Regions from separate parts of the Streptomyces sp. NRRL B-24572 genome, predicted to be linked through region 3. Evidence: riboswitches for the same ligand, from Rfam matches in the RefSeq annotation. Region 3 holds a riboswitch; each other region holds the start of a gene.
The links. A riboswitch is a leader RNA that binds a small molecule or an ion and turns the genes downstream of it on or off. The one in region 3 is predicted to bind S-adenosylmethionine.
Positions count from the first base shown of each region.

Region 1 (5,678 bases), on a different contig from region 3:
GCGATCTTCCCGGCGGTCCTCGCGGCCATCGCGGTCTACCCGTTCATCGAGTCCTGGATCACCGGCGACAAGCGCGAGCACCACATCGCGCAGCGCCCGCGCAACGCTCCGACGCGCACCGCCTTCGGTGTCGCCTGGATCACCGCGTACATGATCATGCTCGTGGGTGGTGGAAACGACCTCTGGGCGACCCACTTCCACCTGTCGCTGAACTCGATCACCTGGTTCGTGCGGATCTTCTTCTTCGTCGGCCCGGTCCTCGCGTTCATCGCCACGAAGCGGATCTGCCTCGGCCTCCAGCGCCGCGACAAGGACAAGGTGCTGCACGGCCGCGAGTCGGGCATCATCAAGCGCCTGCCGCACGGTGAGTTCGTCGAGGTCCACACGCCGCTCAGCCAGGGCGAGCTGCACCGCCTCACGGCGCACGAGCAGTACGAGGCCGCGGAGCTTCCGCCGGCCGTCGACGAGAACGGCGTGGAGCGGAAGATCGGCCGCATGGAGAAGCTCCGCGTCAAGCTCAACAAGGGCTACTACGGCGACGACAGCCAGATCGCCAAGCCCACGGTCGAGGAGTACAAGGAGATCCAGAGCGGCCACGGCCACCACTGATCACCCTTGAACACCTGACCATGTAGGTGTCGCCACGGTGAGAGCCCCGTCCATTCGATGGACGGGGCTCTTTGCCGTCCCCTGAGGTCGATAGGGTGGAACCGTATCCGTCACGTGATCATCACAGGAGCTGCCATGAGCGCTGCGACCCCCGCTGGAGGACCTACGTCGGCGGGCCGCTCCTGGCCCGTCCTGCTGAACGGCCTGCTGGACGGAAACGACCTCACCGCCGACGACACGGCCTGGGCGATGGACCTGATCATGAGCGGCGAGGCGACCGACGCCCAGATCGCCGGGTTCATGGTCGCGCTGCGGGCCAAGGGCGAGACCGTGCAGGAGATCAGCGGCCTCGTACGGACCATGTACGCGCACGCCAACGTCATCGAGGTGCCCGGGCGGACCGTCGACATCGTCGGCACCGGCGGCGACGGCGCCAAGACCGTGAACATCTCCACGATGGCGTCGATCGTGGTCGCCGGGACCGGCGCCAAGGTCGTCAAGCACGGCAACCGTGCCGCCTCCTCCGCCTCCGGCTCCTCCGACGTCCTGGAGAAGCTCGGAGTCAATCTGAACCTGACCCCGCAGCGGGTCGCCGAGGTCGCCGACGAGGCGGGCATCACCCTCTGCTTCGCGATCAAGTTCCACCCCTCGCTGCGGCACGTCGCCGCGGCCCGCGGCCAGCTGGGCATCCGGACCACCTTCAACGTCCTCGGCCCGCTGACCAACCCGGCGAAGGTACGGTCCCAGGCCGTCGGCGTCGCCGACCCGCGCATGGCGCCGGTCGTCGCCGGGGTCTTCGCCGAGCGCGGCAACTCCGCCCTCGTCTTCCGCGGCGACGACGGCCTGGACGAGCTGACCACCACCTCCACCTCCCGGGTGTGGGTGGTCCGGGACGGCGGCGTCACCGAGGAGCGCTTCGACCCGCGGGACGTCGGCATCGACCTCGTCCCCCTGGAGGCCCTGCGCGGCGAGGACGCCTCGTACAACGCCGACGTGGCCCGCCGGCTGCTCGCGGGGGAGACCGGGCCCGTACGGGACGCGGTGCTGCTCAACGCGGCGGCGGCGCTCACCGCCCTGGACCCCGGCACGGGCACCCTGGTGGAGCAACTGGCCGCGGGCATCGCGAAGGCGGCCGAGTCGATCGACTCGGGTGCGGCCCAGCGGTCCCTGGAGCGGTGGATCGCCGCCAGCAACGCCTGAGGGCGTGTGAACGCACGATTGCAGCCCCGTCCCGGATGCCGGGACGGGGTTGCGGCGTCGTGATCGTCTGGCATAGGTTTTTCGACAGGTCATGAGTGACAGCTGCAAGCCCCGGCTGGCTGTCCGGCAACCCTCCGTCCGTGGCGGGGTGCCCCGGGTGAAGACCGGGCCGCACGAGCAGAAGCCTGCGGCAAGCGCGGACCCCTGCGCACAACCCTGGGGTCCTTGGTCCTCTAGGGAGCGTTGTCTCGTGAGCAAGCGAATGCGTTAGGGCCTCTCGGCCCCTCTTCGACATCACCACCCGTCCGCGGCACCCCCTTCTCTTGCGCGCTGCCGTCGCACGGGCCTCGTACGCCTTTTCGCACCCCTTTCATGCCGGGAGATACCGCCATGTCCGCATGCCCGAACGCCGCCGCCACCACCGTCGACACCGCCGCCGAGTCCGCCGACCCCTGCTGCGCCGCCCCGCTGCCGGTCCTCGGCCGGGACGTCACCGTCCCGCTCGTCACCGGCGGCGAGGTGACCTACGCGGCGCTCGACTACGCGGCCAGCGCGCCGGCCCTCCAGCGGGTCTGGGACGACGTCGCCGCGTACGCCCCGTACTACGGCAGCGTCCACCGCGGTGCCGGCTACCTCTCCCAGCTCTCCACCGACCTCTTCGAGAACAGCCGCGCCACCGTCGCCGAGTTCCTCGACTGCCGCCCCGGCGACCAGGTCGTCTTCACCCGCTCCACCACCGACTCGCTCAACCTGCTCGCCGCCGTGATCCCGGCGGACTGCGAGGTCTTCGTCTTCGAGACCGAGCACCACGCCTCGCTGCTGCCCTGGCGGGACGCCCGGGTCACCTACCTCAACGCGCCGCGCACCCCGGAGCAGGCCGTCGCGACCCTGGAGCGCGCCCTCGCCGACCGCACTGTGACGATCGAAGGGGGCTACGGTCCGGCCCTGGTCTGCGTCACCGGCGCCTCCAACGTGACCGGCGAGCTGTGGCCGGTGCGGGAGCTGGCGGCCGCCGCGCATGCGCACGGCGCCCGGATCGTGCTCGACGCCGCCCAGCTCGCGCCCCACCACCCGGTCTCCGTAAGGGAGTTGGACGTGGACTGGGTCGCCTTCTCCGGGCACAAGCTGTACGCGCCCTTCGGCTCCGGCGTCCTCGCCGGCCGCGCCGACTGGCTGCAGGATTCCGAGCCCTACCTCGCGGGCGGTGGAGCGTCCCGCAAGGTAGCCCGTCGGGCCGACGGTGGTGTGGACGTGGAGTGGCACACCACCGCGGCCCGGCACGAAGCCGGTTCGCCGAACGTCATCGGCGTCTACTCGATCGCCTCCGCCTGCAAGGCGCTCACCGAGGCCGGCTTCGACTCCCTCGTCGCCCGCGAGCGGCACCTGATCGCGAAGGTCCGCGAGGGCCTGGCCGAGGTGCCCGAGGTGCGGGTTCTCTCGCTCTTCGGCGACGACGCGCCCCGCGTGGGCGTCATCTCCTTCGTCGTGGAGGGCTGGAACAGCTCCCACTTCGCCGCCGCGCTCTCCGCCGAGTACGGCATCGGCGTCCGCGACGGCCTGTTCTGCGCCCACCCGCTGGTCCGCACGCTGCTCGGCAGCGACCCGCAGGACCCGGGCGAGTGCGGCGCCCCCGAGGCCGCGCCCGGCGAGCGGTCGCTCAACGCCATCCGGGTGAGCTTCGGCGCCGGTACGCCGGACGAGCACGTGGAGCGGTTCGTCGGCGCCGTGAAGGAGCTCGTCCGGGACGGCGCGCAGTGGAAGTACCGCACCGAGGACGGCCGCTGCGTCCCGGACCGCGGCTGATCAGTCACTCGTACGGGTGAAGGGGGCCTCCCGCCGGGAGGCCCCCTTCATGTGTCTCGCGGTCCGGGGTCTCAGGACTCCAGACCGATGGCGAAGGCCGCCTCCAGGTCGTGCTGGGAGTACGTGCGGAAGGCGACGTGCGTGTCCGTGGCCTCGACGCCCGGGATCTTGCTGATCCGGCCGGGGATCACGTCCGCCAGGTCGTCGTGGCGCGGCACCCGGACCATGGCGATCAGGTCGTACGTACCGGTGACCGAGAAGACCTCGCTGACGCTGTCGAGCGCGGCGATCGACTCGGCGATCTCGGGGATGCGGTCCACGCTGGTCTTGATGAGCACGATCGCGGTGATCACGGCTGGCTTTCTCCCTCGGTCGCCGCGGCTGGGGCTTTCACTCTATCCCCACCGCGGAAGCGCCCCCAGGCGTAGAGGAAGCCGACGCAGAAGCCCACGACATGGGCCAGATAGGCGACGCCGGGCCCCGCGCCCGCCGCCCGCGCGGCCAGCCACTGGAGGGTGAACCAGAAGATCAGCACGATCCAGGCGGGGAAGCGCAGCGGCAGGAAGAACAGGAAGGGGAAGAGGCTGGTGACCCGGGAGCGCGGGAAGAGGAAGAGGAAGGCCCCGAGCACCGCTGAGATCGCGCCGGAGGCCCCGACCAGGGTCTGCTCGCTGTCGGCGTGCGCCACCGCGTACCCGAGCAGGGCGACGTAGCCGGTCCCCAGGTAGAAGAGGGCGAACTCGACCGGCCCCATGCGTTCCTCGGCCATCGCGCCGAAGACGTACAGGAAGAGCATGTTGCCGAGCAGGTGGAGCCAGCTGCCGTGGACGAAGAGCGCGGTCAGCGGGGTGAGCAGGGCGCGCGGATCGCCGCTCGTCAGCTCGGCGGGCACGACGCCCCAGCGGCGGAAGTAGGCGCCCTGGGCGGCCAGGAGCTCGTCGCCCGTGCCGTACGCCGGGCCGAGTCCGGAGACAGGGCTGATCACGAAGAGCAGGCAGCAGGCGGCGATCAGTCCGTACGTCACCGTGGGCCCGCTGCGGGTGCCCCGCCAGGCACCGAGGGCCGCACCTCGCCAGTCGATCATGGACAGATCATGGCGTACCGGGGCCGAAGTGGACAGAGCGCCTCGCCGTGCCCCGGCCTCCCCGCGAGGCCGTAGGGTTACGGGCATCACCACCGCAGTTCGACGGCGCACCGCGGCACCCGCACCTGGTACCAGGAAACAGGAAGAAGGACGGCACCGATGACGACGGTTCCCCTGCCGACCGACGAGACCCGCTGGCGCTGCACGCTCTGCGGCAATCTGACCCGCTTCGACGTGACCCGCTCCTCCAAGGTCGTGGAGTACGTCCATCTGGACCTCGCCGGGGACCCGACGGTCGAGGAGCGGCAGGTGGTCAGTGAGACCATCGAGTCGGTCCGCTGCCGCTGGTGCAACGCGGTGGATCAGATCGAACTGGTGGACAGGCCGGGCGCCGCCTCCTGAGGGACGGCGCGGACGACATAGGGGTGACGGATCGTGGAGCAGCCCGCGCACGGTGGTGAGCCGGCCGGCGCGGCAGGTGACGCTGCCGAGACGCTCGACCACCCACTGCCGGAAGGTGTGCGGCGGCGGGTCGTCGCACTGGTCGCGGACGCCTTCGGCGGGCTCACCGTCGCGGAGTTGCCCGCACCCCTCCGGCAGTACGCCCGCTTCACCGCGAGCCGGCGGGCCAAGTTCGCCGGCAACGCGATGGCCGCCGCCCTGGAGAGCGACCCGCTCTTCCGGCAGCGGATCGGCGAACGGTTCAAGCAGGGCCAGCCCGAGCTGGCCGGGGCCGTGGAGACCGGCAACCCGCCCGCGGCCGCCGACCCCGTCGACGTGGCCGCGGCCGCCTATGTGCTACGCCCGCCCGGCTGGATCAAGCTCGTCGCCGCCGCCGGCGAGGAGGCCCAGCGGGCCGACGCCGAGCGGGCCGACGAGGCCGGCCGGCGCGAGCTGGAGCGGCTGCGCGAGGAGCTGGCCGCCGCCCAGGACCGCTCCCGGAGCGAGACCGAGCAGCTCAGACGCGACCTGGAGGCCGCCC
Region 1 covers NZ_MWIG01000035.1:10,216-15,893, forward strand. Annotated here, with positions in the region: gene CCN56_RS02330 (cytochrome bc complex cytochrome b subunit) at 1-609, shown strand, start outside; gene trpD (anthranilate phosphoribosyltransferase) at 745-1,809, shown strand; SAM riboswitch class IV at 1,897-2,012, shown strand; gene CCN56_RS02340 (aminotransferase class V-fold PLP-dependent enzyme) at 2,200-3,612, shown strand; gene CCN56_RS02345 (Lrp/AsnC family transcriptional regulator) at 3,684-3,965, opposite strand; gene CCN56_RS02350 (rhomboid family intramembrane serine protease) at 3,962-4,696, opposite strand; gene CCN56_RS02355 (hypothetical protein) at 4,856-5,098, shown strand; gene CCN56_RS02360 (NYN domain-containing protein) at 5,132-5,678, shown strand, end outside.
Region 1: linked by a shared signal. The riboswitch ahead of CCN56_RS02340 (aminotransferase class V-fold PLP-dependent enzyme) and the one ahead of CCN56_RS28105 (IclR family transcriptional regulator) in region 3 are both predicted to bind S-adenosylmethionine.

Region 2 (5,678 bases), on a different contig from region 3:
GCGATGCGCAGGTCCGGGCGGAGCTCGCGGAGCTGCCCGGGCACCAGCGCCAGGTGGTAGTCCTGCACCAGGACCGCAGCCCCCTCCGCCGCCTCCGCCGCCAGCGCCTCCGCGAAGGCGCGGTTGTACGTGCGGTACGACTCCCAGCGGCGGCGGAACCCCGCGTCGAAGACCGGCTCCCGCGGGATGTCGTACAGGTGGTGGTGCAGGAACCACAGCACCGAGTTCGCGATGCCGTTGTACGCGTCGGCGTACACGTCCGGGTCGATGTCCAGCATGCGCACGCCCGGCTCGGCGACACCCCGCCGGACGGCCTCCCGGTCGCCCTCGCCGAGCGCCGCGCACACCCAGAGGCGCTCCCGGGCGTCGACGTCGATGGTGCTCAGGGCCGAGGCCAGGCCTCCGCCGCCCCGTCTGGTGTCGAGCGAGCCGTCCTCGGCGAGCACGTACGAGACCGGGCCCCGGTTGGATGCCACGAGCACAGTAGCCATGTGGCGAACCTAGCCCGTCCCGTAAACGCTCAAACGTACGTATACGAGACGGGTCGATTCGGCCACACGGAGTCGTCGCAGGCCGGTCGTGCGGCCTCACGCCACGCGGCGTCGCGCGTACTCCGCGATCTCGGCCATCGGCGGCCGCTCCTCCGTGTCCACCGCGTACGTCCGCGGCTCGAAGCCCTTCTCGCCCCGCTCGAACTGCGTCAGCCTCGGCCGTACGAGATGCCCCCGGGACAGCCGCAGCTGCGCCGTCCGGTAGATCGCCGCCGCCATCCGGCCGAGCGCCTGCCCGTCCTGGTGCCGGTGCTTGCGCACCCCCACGTCCACCTGCGCGAGCGCGTCCAGGCCCACCGTGTGCAGGGCGTCCACGAGCAGGCCCAGCTCCACTCCGTAACCGACGGGGAACGGGAGCCGTTCGAGGAGCGAGCGCCTCGCCGCGTACTCGCCGCCCAGCGGCTGCACGAAGCCGGCCAGCTGCGGCCAGTGGAGGTTCAGCAGCGGGCGGGCCACCAGCTCCGTGACCCGGCCGCCCTGACCTGGAGTGTCTCCGAAGGGGCGGTCGTACATCGCCTTCACGAAGTCCACGTCCGGGTCCGTGAGCAGCGGGCCCACGATCCCCGTCACGAAATCCGCCGAGAAGTCCCGCAGGTCCGCGTCCACGAAGCAGACCACGTCCCCGCTCGTCACCATCAGTGACCGCCAGAGCACCTCGCCCTTGCCGGGGACCGCCGGTATCCGGGGGAGTATCGCGTCCCGCGCGACCACCCGCGCACCGGCCGCCGCCGCCACCTCCGCCGTACGGTCCGTGGAGCCCGAGTCGATCACCACCAGCTCGTCGACGAGAGGGACGGACCCGGTCATCAGCTCGCGGCGGATCACGGAGACGATGTCCCCGACCGTCGCCTCCTCGTTCAGCGCGGGCAGGACGACGCTGACCCTCGTCCCCCGCTTGGCGGCGAGCACCCGGTCCAGCGGGCGGTCGGACACGGACCAGGACCGCCGGGCCAGCCAGCGCTCCACTTCCTCCAGCAACGTGATCTCCATCTCGCGGATCGGACGTCGGTCTCCACCTTCGAAGCCTTCGGTTACAGTCTTGAACAACGCGGATGCCCGATGCATGTCGGGGTGCCGCCCGCGTCTCACAATCGAATACCGCTCATCCAGAGGGGCAGAGGGAAACGGCCCGTTGAAGCCCCGGCAACCCTCCAGTCGGTTACCACTCGTCCTCCAGCGAGGTCCCCGGCTAGGGAAGGTGCCAAATCCGTCTCATGGCGAAAAATTCGTCATGGGAAAGATGAGGAGAAAGGGCCTCGCCTCCATGGCTGCACAGACCGCCGTACCCACCAGCACCGTCGACCTCGGTCCCGCTTCCGGGCTTTCCTGTCGCGAATGCGGTGAGGTCTTCCCGCTCGGCCCGATCTTCGCCTGCGAACTCTGTTTCGGACCGCTCGAAGTCGCGTACGACCTTCCCACCGGTGACCCCGAGGCGCTGCGCAAGCAGATCGAGGCCGGCCCCGCCAACATCTGGCGCTACGCCCCCCTCCTGCCCGTCCCCGCCGACGTCGCCGAGAAGCCCAACCTGAACCCCGGCTGGACCAAGCTCATCCAGGCCGACAACCTCGCCCGCGAGCTCGGCGTCGCCCCCGGCAAGCTCTTCGTCAAGGACGACTCCGGCAACCCGACCCACTCCTTCAAGGACCGGGTCGTCGCCCAGGCGCTCGAAGCCGCCCGCGCCTTCGGCTTCACCACCCTCTCCTGCTCCTCCACCGGCAACCTGGCCGGCGCCGTCGGCGCCGCCGCCGCCCGCGCCGGTTTCCGCTCCTGCGTGTTCATCCCGCACGACCTGGAGCAGGGCAAGGTCGTCATGGCCGGTGTCTACGGCGGTGACCTCGTCGCCATCGAGGGCAACTACGACGACGTCAACCGCTTCTGCTCGGAGCTCATCGGCGACCCGCTCGGCGAGGGCTGGGGCTTCGTGAACGTCAACCTCCGCCCGTACTACGGCGAGGGCTCCAAGACGCTCGCGTACGAGATCTGCGAGCAGCTCGGCTGGGTCATCCCCGACCAGCTCGTCATCCCGATCGCCTCGGGTTCGCAGCTGACGAAGATCGACAAGGGTCTGCAGGAGCTCATCAAGCTGGGCCTCGTCGAGGACAAGCCGTACAAGATCTTCGGCGCCCAGGCCGAGGGCTGCTCCCCGGTGTCGGCGGCCTTCAAGGCCGGCCACGACGTCGTGCGGCCCCAGAAGCCGAACACCATCGCCAAGTCCCTCGCCATCGGCAACCCGGCCGACGGCCCGTACGTCCTCGACATCGCCCGCCGGACCGGCGGCGCCGTGGAGGACGTCGACGACGAGCAGGTCGTCGAAGCCATCAAGCTCCTCGCGCAGACCGAGGGCGTCTTCGCCGAGACCGCGGGCGGCGTGACCGTCGGCGTCACCAAGAAGCTCGTCGAGGCCGGTCTCATCGACCCGAACCTCACCACCGTCGTCCTCAACACCGGCGACGGACTCAAGACCCTGGACGCGGTGGCCGAAACCTCTCAGGCGACCGCCACCATCCGCCCGAGCCTGGACGCGTTCCGCGACGCCGGCCTGGCGCTCTGAAAGGTAACGAAGACATGGCCGTGAACGTCCGCATCCCCACCATCCTCCGCACCTACACCGGCGGGCAGTCCGAGGTCCAGGCCGAGGGCGCGACCCTCGCCGAGGTCATCGCGGACCTGGAGAAGAACCACACCGGCATCGCCGCCCGCGTCCTGGACGACCAGGGCAAGCTGCGCCGCTTCGTCAACGTCTACGTCAACGACGACGACGTGCGCTTCGAGCAGGGCCTGGAGACGGCCACCCCGGCCGGCGCGGGCGTCTCGATCATCCCGGCCGTCGCCGGAGGCTGACCATCAAGCACAGTGCCGGCGGCTGCTGATCCCCGGCCGAGCCTTCGCCGAGGTCTACCGGTCAGTACGAATTGCCCCTTCCGCGCGATAAGCGGAAGGGGCAATTCTGCATGGTTGAGCGCGGTAGAGTTGGGGAAGTCCCCTCCGCTGCGCATGCCGGACGCATATGAGAATGCGTCCCCGCACGACAAGAAGCAGCCAAAGTCCCTGCGCGTTGTGTACGTTCTGCGCGCTTTGCCGGGCCCGACTTGCCCCGTGATCCAGGGGATTATCCCCAATTCCCCTTTCCGGCGCGCCCAGAATTCTCGGTCGAATGACCTGTTGCAGAGGGCAGTTGGGCAGATACATTCAGCGGCGGTCGACGCGTTCCGGCGCAGGGTCTGACCCGGGTCCGCGAGGTGCGGTCCCGCGCAAGGGCCAGTAATAGGGGAGTTAGGCATGGCTCAGGGCACCGTCAAGTGGTTCAACGCGGAGAAGGGCTACGGCTTCATCGCGGTAGACGGTGGTGCGGATGTTTTCGTCCACTACAGCGCGATCCAGATGGATGGCTACCGCAGCCTCGAAGAGGGCCAGCGGGTCGAGTTCGAGATCTCGCAGGGCCAGAAGGGTCCGCAGGCGGACATGGTCAAGCTCGCCGTCTGAGCGCGGCGCGATCGGCCACCGACGCAACGCCGTCGAGGGGTCCGCATCCCTGAGGGGATGCGGACCCCTCGTGCGTTCCCGGGCTCCTCGTGCGTGCCCGGCCCCCTCACGCCTTCCCGGGCTCCTCGCGCCTTCCCGGACCCCTCGTGCGTTCCCGGCCCCCTCCGTCCACCCCCTGGTCACCTCCCGAAACGCGAGAGTCGCTTGCACTCTCATAGGGCGAGTGCTAATCATTGGCGTTAGCACTCGGAAGGTGAGAGTGCTACGAGGATCGGGCAGACGAGGCCGCCGGCCGGGTGGGGCAAGGAACCACACGGAGTCGCGGAGGCCGTCCGTCGCGGGCGTCGGCGCGGTCCTGGAGCGTTATCCACCCCATGTCCGGGAGGACCACTTCACATGGCCAAGATCATCGCGTTCGACGAGGAGGCCCGGCGCGGTCTCGAGCGCGGCATGAACCAGCTCGCTGACGCCGTCAAGGTCACCCTTGGCCCCAAGGGCCGCAACGTCGTCCTCGAGAAGAAGTGGGGCGCCCCCACGATCACCAACGATGGTGTCTCCATCGCCAAGGAGATCGAGCTCGAGGACCCGTACGAGAAGATCGGCGCCGAGCTGGTCAAGGAAGTCGCCAAGAAGACGGACGACGTCGCCGGCGACGGTACGACCACCGCCACCGTCCTCGCCCAGGCGCTCGTCCGCGAGGGTCTCCGCAACGTCGCCGCCGGTGCCAACCCGATGGCCCTCAAGCGCGGCATCGAGAAGGCCGTCGAGGCCGTCTCCGGCGCCCTCCTCGAGCAGGCGAAGGATGTCGAGACCAAGGAGCAGATCGCTTCCACGGCCTCCATCTCCGCCGCCGACACCCAGATCGGCGAGCTCATCGCCGAGGCGATGGACAAGGTCGGCAAGGAAGGCGTCATCACCGTCGAGGAGTCGCAGACCTTCGGTCTGGAGCTCGAGCTCACCGAGGGCATGCGCTTCGACAAGGGCTACATCTCGGCGTACTTCGCCACCGACATGGAGCGCATGGAGGCGTCGCTCGACGACCCGTACCTCCTGATCGTCAACTCCAAGATCTCCTCCGTGAAGGACCTCCTTCCGCTCCTGGAGAAGGTCATGCAGTCGGGCAAGCCGCTGCTGATCATCGCCGAGGACGTCGAGGGCGAGGCCCTGTCGACCCTGGTCGTCAACAAGATCCGCGGCACCTTCAAGTCCGTCGCCGTCAAGGCCCCGGGCTTCGGCGACCGCCGCAAGGCCATGCTGAACGACATCGCCATCCTCACGGGCGGCACGGTCATCTCCGAGGAGGTCGGCCTCAAGCTCGAGAACGCGGGCCTGGACCTGCTCGGCCGCGCCCGCAAGGTCGTCATCACCAAGGACGAGACCACCATCGTCGACGGTGCCGGTGACAGCGAGCAGGTCGCCGGTCGCGTGAACCAGATCCGCGCCGAGATCGAGAACTCCGACTCGGACTACGACCGCGAGAAGCTGCAGGAGCGCCTGGCGAAGCTCGCCGGCGGTGTTGCGGTCATCAAGGCCGGTGCCGCGACCGAGGTCGAGCTCAAGGAGCGCAAGCACCGCATCGAGGACGCCGTTCGCAACGCGAAGGCGGCCGTCGAGGAGGGCATCGTCGCCGGCGGTGGCGTGGCC
Region 2 covers NZ_MWIG01000102.1:1,194-6,871, forward strand. Annotated here, with positions in the region: gene CCN56_RS06425 (trehalose-6-phosphate synthase) at 1-491, opposite strand, end outside; gene CCN56_RS06430 (glucosyl-3-phosphoglycerate synthase) at 588-1,529, opposite strand; SAM riboswitch class I at 1,651-1,798, shown strand; gene thrC (threonine synthase) at 1,792-3,102, shown strand; gene CCN56_RS06440 (MoaD/ThiS family protein) at 3,117-3,392, shown strand; gene CCN56_RS06445 (cold-shock protein) at 3,831-4,034, shown strand; gene groL (chaperonin GroEL) at 4,431-5,678, shown strand, end outside.
Region 2: linked by a shared signal. The riboswitch ahead of thrC (threonine synthase) and the one ahead of CCN56_RS28105 (IclR family transcriptional regulator) in region 3 are both predicted to bind S-adenosylmethionine.

Region 3 (5,678 bases):
GCACCACGGCGCCCTTGTGGGCCGAGAAATTGAACGCCCGCTCCAGAGCCGGGAACACGTCGGTGAGGGTGTCTCGCATTCGGTTGTATGCGCGGGTGCGGTCACGCACCAGGTCGGTGCGGTGCGAGACCAGCAGAGTGAGGTCGGAAATGGCCTGAGCAGGTACTTCAAGGTCCGAGAGTCGGTTCGCTGCGAAGACGGACGTCCTGGCGATGACGTGAGCATCGTGGGCGTCCGTCTTGTTATCGGTGCCGAGCGCGCGCGACATCTGCTTGACCAGCGTCCCGCTGACATACCGCGGACGCTGGCCATGCGTGATGAGTAATGCGATCAGGAGAGACGATGGGCTGCTGGGAATGTCGATGGCCCAGTTGACCTTGAGGGCCAGGTCGAGGATGTCGGCCAGGCCGGCGAGGATTTCGTCTTCGCCGTTGACAATCTTCTTGGACAGGAGCGTCTTCCCCGACACGTCCACGGCGCAGGCCCAGTGGTGCCCTTTTCCGGTATCGATTCCGACCCAGATTTCGTTCGTTCCCGCCCTGCTGCCCCTCCCCGGCTCATGCTGTTCTCTGGCCGGCAGGACGCTCACTCGCCAAGTCCGTACAGAGCGGCTCAACCGCATCTCTCAATAAGCGAGTACGAGCGACCCGGAGGCCAGCCGGACCAGTCGCTGCGAGCCCCCGAAGGGCAGACCCAAGCTAGCCGCATCTGGCCTCCCGGCCGCCAACCAGAACGATTGGAGAGCTCTGAAGATGCGATCACGTGATCAGGGCCACAGCAAAGCTGAGACAGTTGAGGAGGAGGGCATTTCAGCGGCACGGGAAGAACCCGGGCGGTTGCCCACCTGTCACGTCCATAAGAAAGCGGCTGAACCGCAGCTCTCAATCAGCAGCGAGAGCGAGTGCCCGACCGCTGGTGTCAGCAGTCAGTCGCCCATCGCCGCCCGGGTCGAGCTCACGCTACTGCCCGAGACCGAGGTGAAGGGACCGAAGCGGCTGACTTCACTGGTACGGGCCCAAGCGACCCAAGCGACCGAAGCGACTGGAACACGGACTATCCCTACACGACCGGGGAGCAGACCGCCGGCGTGAACGCACACGCCAGGCACTCGGGACCAACCCCGCACAAGCGGGAAGCACAGGAGGTCGGCCGCGAGCGCGTAGCCCCGGGGGGCCATCCCTGCGGATACGGGGAGCAGCCGTACCCACGGAGTCGGACATTCTCCGGGCGGGGAGCGGCCGACCAGGTGCGGGCCGGCGCTCGACACCGCCGGGCCATCCCCGCAGACGCGGGGAGCAGCTCCCTTGTCGGCAGGTGTGTACGCGGTGGAGTGGATCATCCCCTCAGGAGCGGGGAGCACGCTGGTGCCGTCCGCCAAGAGAGCCTCCAGCTTCGGCTCACCTCTTCCTCAGAGGTTGCAGAGCGCCTCGGCGCGTTCGGCGGCGATGGCGACGAGATCGTGGTCCTGGTCGGCGCAGTCCGGCTCTGACGGCATAGTGGTTGCTGTGCATGCTCATGGGCCTGGGCAATCTGGCTGCCCGTAGTGGGCCAGCACAACCGCCCAGGGTCTCTTGGCCTCCCTCTCCCCCGCCCGGATTCGGTTCACCCGGCGGCGTCACAGTCGGCCTGACCTGCAGCCATCCTGTGCAGGAAGCCGTTGGCAGGTAGTCCCAGAAGTCTTGTATGGTTTCTCGCGAATCATCCAGAGGGGTGGAGGGACCGGCCCTACGAAGCCCCGGCAACTCCCCGGTCGACTCGGCGTTCCATGTTCGCGCCGCGCCGTCGGGATCAGTGCCAACTCCGGCCCGCGCCAACGTGGCGCGGGAAAAGATGAGGAGACACGGTGCTCTTTGTGCTGCCTTTCGCCCCGGTTTTGTCCGCCCCGGGCTTTCCGCGTACCCATCTCGTGATCGCCGCGGCATATCGGCCGACCGCTTCGGCCCTTTCCTGCTGATCGTCCCTGCCCTTTTTCTGGCAAGGCCGCCGCGATCCTCGACTCGCGGACCGAGACCGGAGTACCCCCCTTAATGGACATTTCGGATATTTCTAGTGGTGTTGGCGTCCTCGACAAGGCCGCGGTGATCCTTGGTGCGCTGGCGTCGGGCCCGGCCACTCTGGCCGGGCTGGTCGCCTCCACCGGCTTGGCACGGCCCACTGCGCACCGACTCGCCCTCGCACTCGAACGCCACCGTCTGGTCACCAGGGACCTGCAGGGCCGCTTCGTTCTCGGCCCTCGACTCGGCGAGCTCTCGGCCGCAGCGGGCGAGGACTGCCTGCTGGCCGCCGCCGGCCCGGTCCTCACCTCTCTCCGGAACGTCACCGGCGAGAGCGCGCAGCTCTACCGGCGCCAGGGCGAGATGCGCGTTTGTGTCGCCGCCGCCGAACGTACCTCCGGCCTGCGCGACATCGTGCCAGTGGGGTCCACGCTCCCCATGAAGGTCGGCTCCGCCGCCCAGGTGCTGCTGGCCTGGGAGGAACCCGAGCGCTTCTACGAAGGTCTGCAGGGTGCTCGCTTCACGACCACCGCCCTCAGCGGCGTACGGCGCCGGGGCTGGGCCCAGTCGATCGGAGAGCGCGAACCCGGCATGGCCTCCGTCTCGGCGCCGGTCCGCGACTCGTCCCACCGTGTCGTCGCCGCCGTCACGGTCACCGGCCCGATCCAACGCCTCACCCGACACCCCGGCGCCCGGCTCGCGAAGGCCGCTGTCGACGCGGCCGACCGCCTCACCGAAGCCGTCTCCCACCCCTGACCCCGGCAGCACCACGTGGGGTCCTGGCTCTCCCCCGGCCGGCGTGTTCAGACTTCCTCGACCGGGAATTCCTCGATGCCGCTCCCTGCACCATGCATGCCGCACCGAGGAACACCGCATCATTGAGCTGTTTTCATCCTGAACAGCCGTAGGTCATCAGCGTGTGGACGGCCTGGACGATGGTGTTGATGCGGCGGGTGGAGCATCTAGCTCTCCGGAGCAGTCGCCAGGGCTTCAGCTGCGCGAAGGCGCGTTCACCCGGAGCACTCAGCCGGGCGTGAGCGTGGTCGAACTTCTGCTAATGCGGGGGCTGTTCGCAGTGGCGGTAGTACGGGGCCCGGAAGGTGGCGCCAGCACCTTGGCAGGCCCGGTCCGCGAGAACGAGGACCTGCCGGGTCAGGCAGGCCTGGACGACGGCTGTGGGCGCGGGCCGCGGTCAGGTCGTGGGTGCGGCCTGATGTCGCGCGGGAAACCACAGCGGTGTGCCGTCGGGACGGGGCGACGACCTGCACGTTCATGCCGTGCTTGCGGTGCTTGCGGTGCTTTTGCGGGGAGTACGGTTCGTCCGCGGCGATGCGGTCGGTGGGGATCAGGGCGGCCTTCCACGATGACGAAGTCGTCCTCGCCCAGCCCGGTCAGGGCCTCGTGCAGGCCCGGCGCCCACGCCGCAAGGACGTCCAGGATCTCGTCGACGTACCGCCAGGCAGTGGCTGTCGAAGTGGCTGCCGAGACGCCGAAGCCGGCCTCCAGGGCGGGCAGCGGCTCATTCTTGCGCAGGTGCACCGGCGCGAGCTGCGCCTGGTCGAAGCAGCCGAGCTTGCGCCAACGTGTGTTGCGGGCCCGGCGATGCTCGTACAGCAACCAGGCGACATGCTCAACGAGCTCATGCAGGACGTCGAGCATGGCAGGATACGGAACCAACAGGGCAGTGATGATGGTGCCGTGGTTCACCGCCGGGTCTGACTCTCGACAGGGCTGATAACCAACGGGGTTGCCGTGTAAGGGATCTGTCGGCTCGTTGCGGTGGTCCACGATGCATGCCGGCCGGACAAGCGTTTCGTGATCTGATAAGAGCTTGGGCTGACGAGCTCGTGCACGGTAAGCGGTGGGGCGTCGAGTTCTGGATCGTCGATCACGGCTGCGTGGCGGGGAACGTGACGCGCGCAGCGATCATCAGCGACCGGAGGATCACAGGGCCTGCCTGCTGCCGTGATCGCTGAACTTATGACCGTATTAGGGCCGTTGTGGCATGAACGGCGCCAGGACCGGCTTGCCTCTCGGCCGCGGAAGCGTGCTGTGGGAGCCGGCGCGAAGCACCGGCTGGTGTTCGTCAACCGGCTCCTGGCCACTCTCGTGCATCTTCGCCATGGGGTTACTCATGACGTGCCGGCCTGCTGGTTCGGCGTGGACCGCTCCACCACCACCCGGGCCATCGGCGAGGTGCGGCCCCTGCTCGCGGAACGCGGATGCACCATCAGCCCCGACGTGCGACTCCGGACCCTCGCCGACGTTGTGGACCATCTCGGCGCGACCGGGAAGAGCGGCATCATCGACGGCACCGAGATCCGGGGCCGCCGCCCGGCCGCCGGACCGGGATCGTTTTGTCTCCGGCAAGAACAAGCAGAACGCCGTCAAATCCATGGTGGTCACGGACGGCGAAAGCCGCGTCCTGTGGTGCAGCCCGGCCGGTCCGGCAAGCTGCGCGGACATCACCCACGCCCGTCGATGAGGACTGATCGAACTCCTGACCGACGGTCCAGCAGTCGAGACCCTCGCCGACGCCGGCTATCAAAGACTCGGAGCACAGACCGGCGGACGCGTCGTGACGCCACCCCATCACAAGTTCAAGAAGAATGCCCCGGACCGGTACGAGGAGATGTACGAGCGGCAGCGCAAGGCACACTCTTCGCACCGTATCCGGGTCGAGCACGGCATCGCACACCTGAAAGAACCGGCGGGCCCTGGCCCGGCGCGTCGGCCGCCGCGAACACATGAGCGACACCGTCCAGGCCATCGCCGGCCTGCTCTCCCATCAGCAGACGCAGACCTGACGCCTGCACGGCAGATGTGAACACCAGGCTCGCTGGGAGCCCCGGCCTCCCACCGCTCACCGTGCACAAGCTCATCAGGGCCGGACGCTTGGCTCGCGGGAGGCGGGGGAGGCAGTCGTCACATAGCGTCGACGCAGGCGCATACGGATGGACACGCCGACGGACACGAGTCCGCACCCGCGTGCGGACAGGCCGGCGGGCGTGTCGAGCAGCGACCCGGTCGGTCGGGCCCTCCCACGTACCGCCACCCGGCGGACGTTCGGGCGCGCGTCGGCAAAGGCCCCGAGGTGAGAAGGAAGACCGGTGGACCAGACCCTGCCGGAGCGCGCGTCCACGGTGGCGCTGCGCGTCAACGGAACGGACCGCTCGCTCCTCCTGGACCACCGCACGACCCTGCTGGACGCGCTGCGCGACCACCTCGGCCTCACCGGCACCAAGAAGGGCTGCGACCACGGGCAGTGCGGTGCCTGCACCGTCCTCCTCGACGGCCGGCGCGTGAACAGCTGTCTGCTGTTCGCCGTCGCGTGCGCGGGCCGTTCCGTCACCACCGTCGAGGGCCTGGCGGACGGCGAGCACCTCCATCGGGTCCAGGAGGCGTTCGTCGCCCAGGACGCCCTGCAGTGCGGCTACTGCACACCGGGCCAGATCTGCTCGGCCGTGGCCCTGCTGGACGAGGCGGCGCGCGGCGAACCGTCGCACGTGACACCGCCGGAACGCCTGCCGGGTGAGCCCGTCGCCCTCACGCCGGACGAGATCCGGGAGCGCATGAGCGGGAACATCCGCCGCTGCGGCGCCTACCCGAACATCGTGGCCGCGATCGAGGAGGCCGCACGGTGAAGCCCTTCGCATACGTACGCCCCGAACGCACCGAAGAGGC
Region 3 covers NZ_MWIG01000508.1:3,165-8,842, forward strand. Annotated here, with positions in the region: partial or broken gene CCN56_RS45640 (IS110 family transposase) at 1-523, opposite strand, end outside; SAM riboswitch class I at 1,696-1,837, shown strand; gene CCN56_RS28105 (IclR family transcriptional regulator) at 2,028-2,750, shown strand; partial or broken gene CCN56_RS28110 (transposase family protein) at 2,884-3,653, opposite strand; gene CCN56_RS28115 (transposase family protein) at 3,975-4,745, shown strand; gene CCN56_RS28120 (2Fe-2S iron-sulfur cluster-binding protein) at 5,105-5,638, shown strand; partial or broken gene CCN56_RS28125 (xanthine dehydrogenase family protein subunit M) at 5,635-5,678, shown strand, end outside.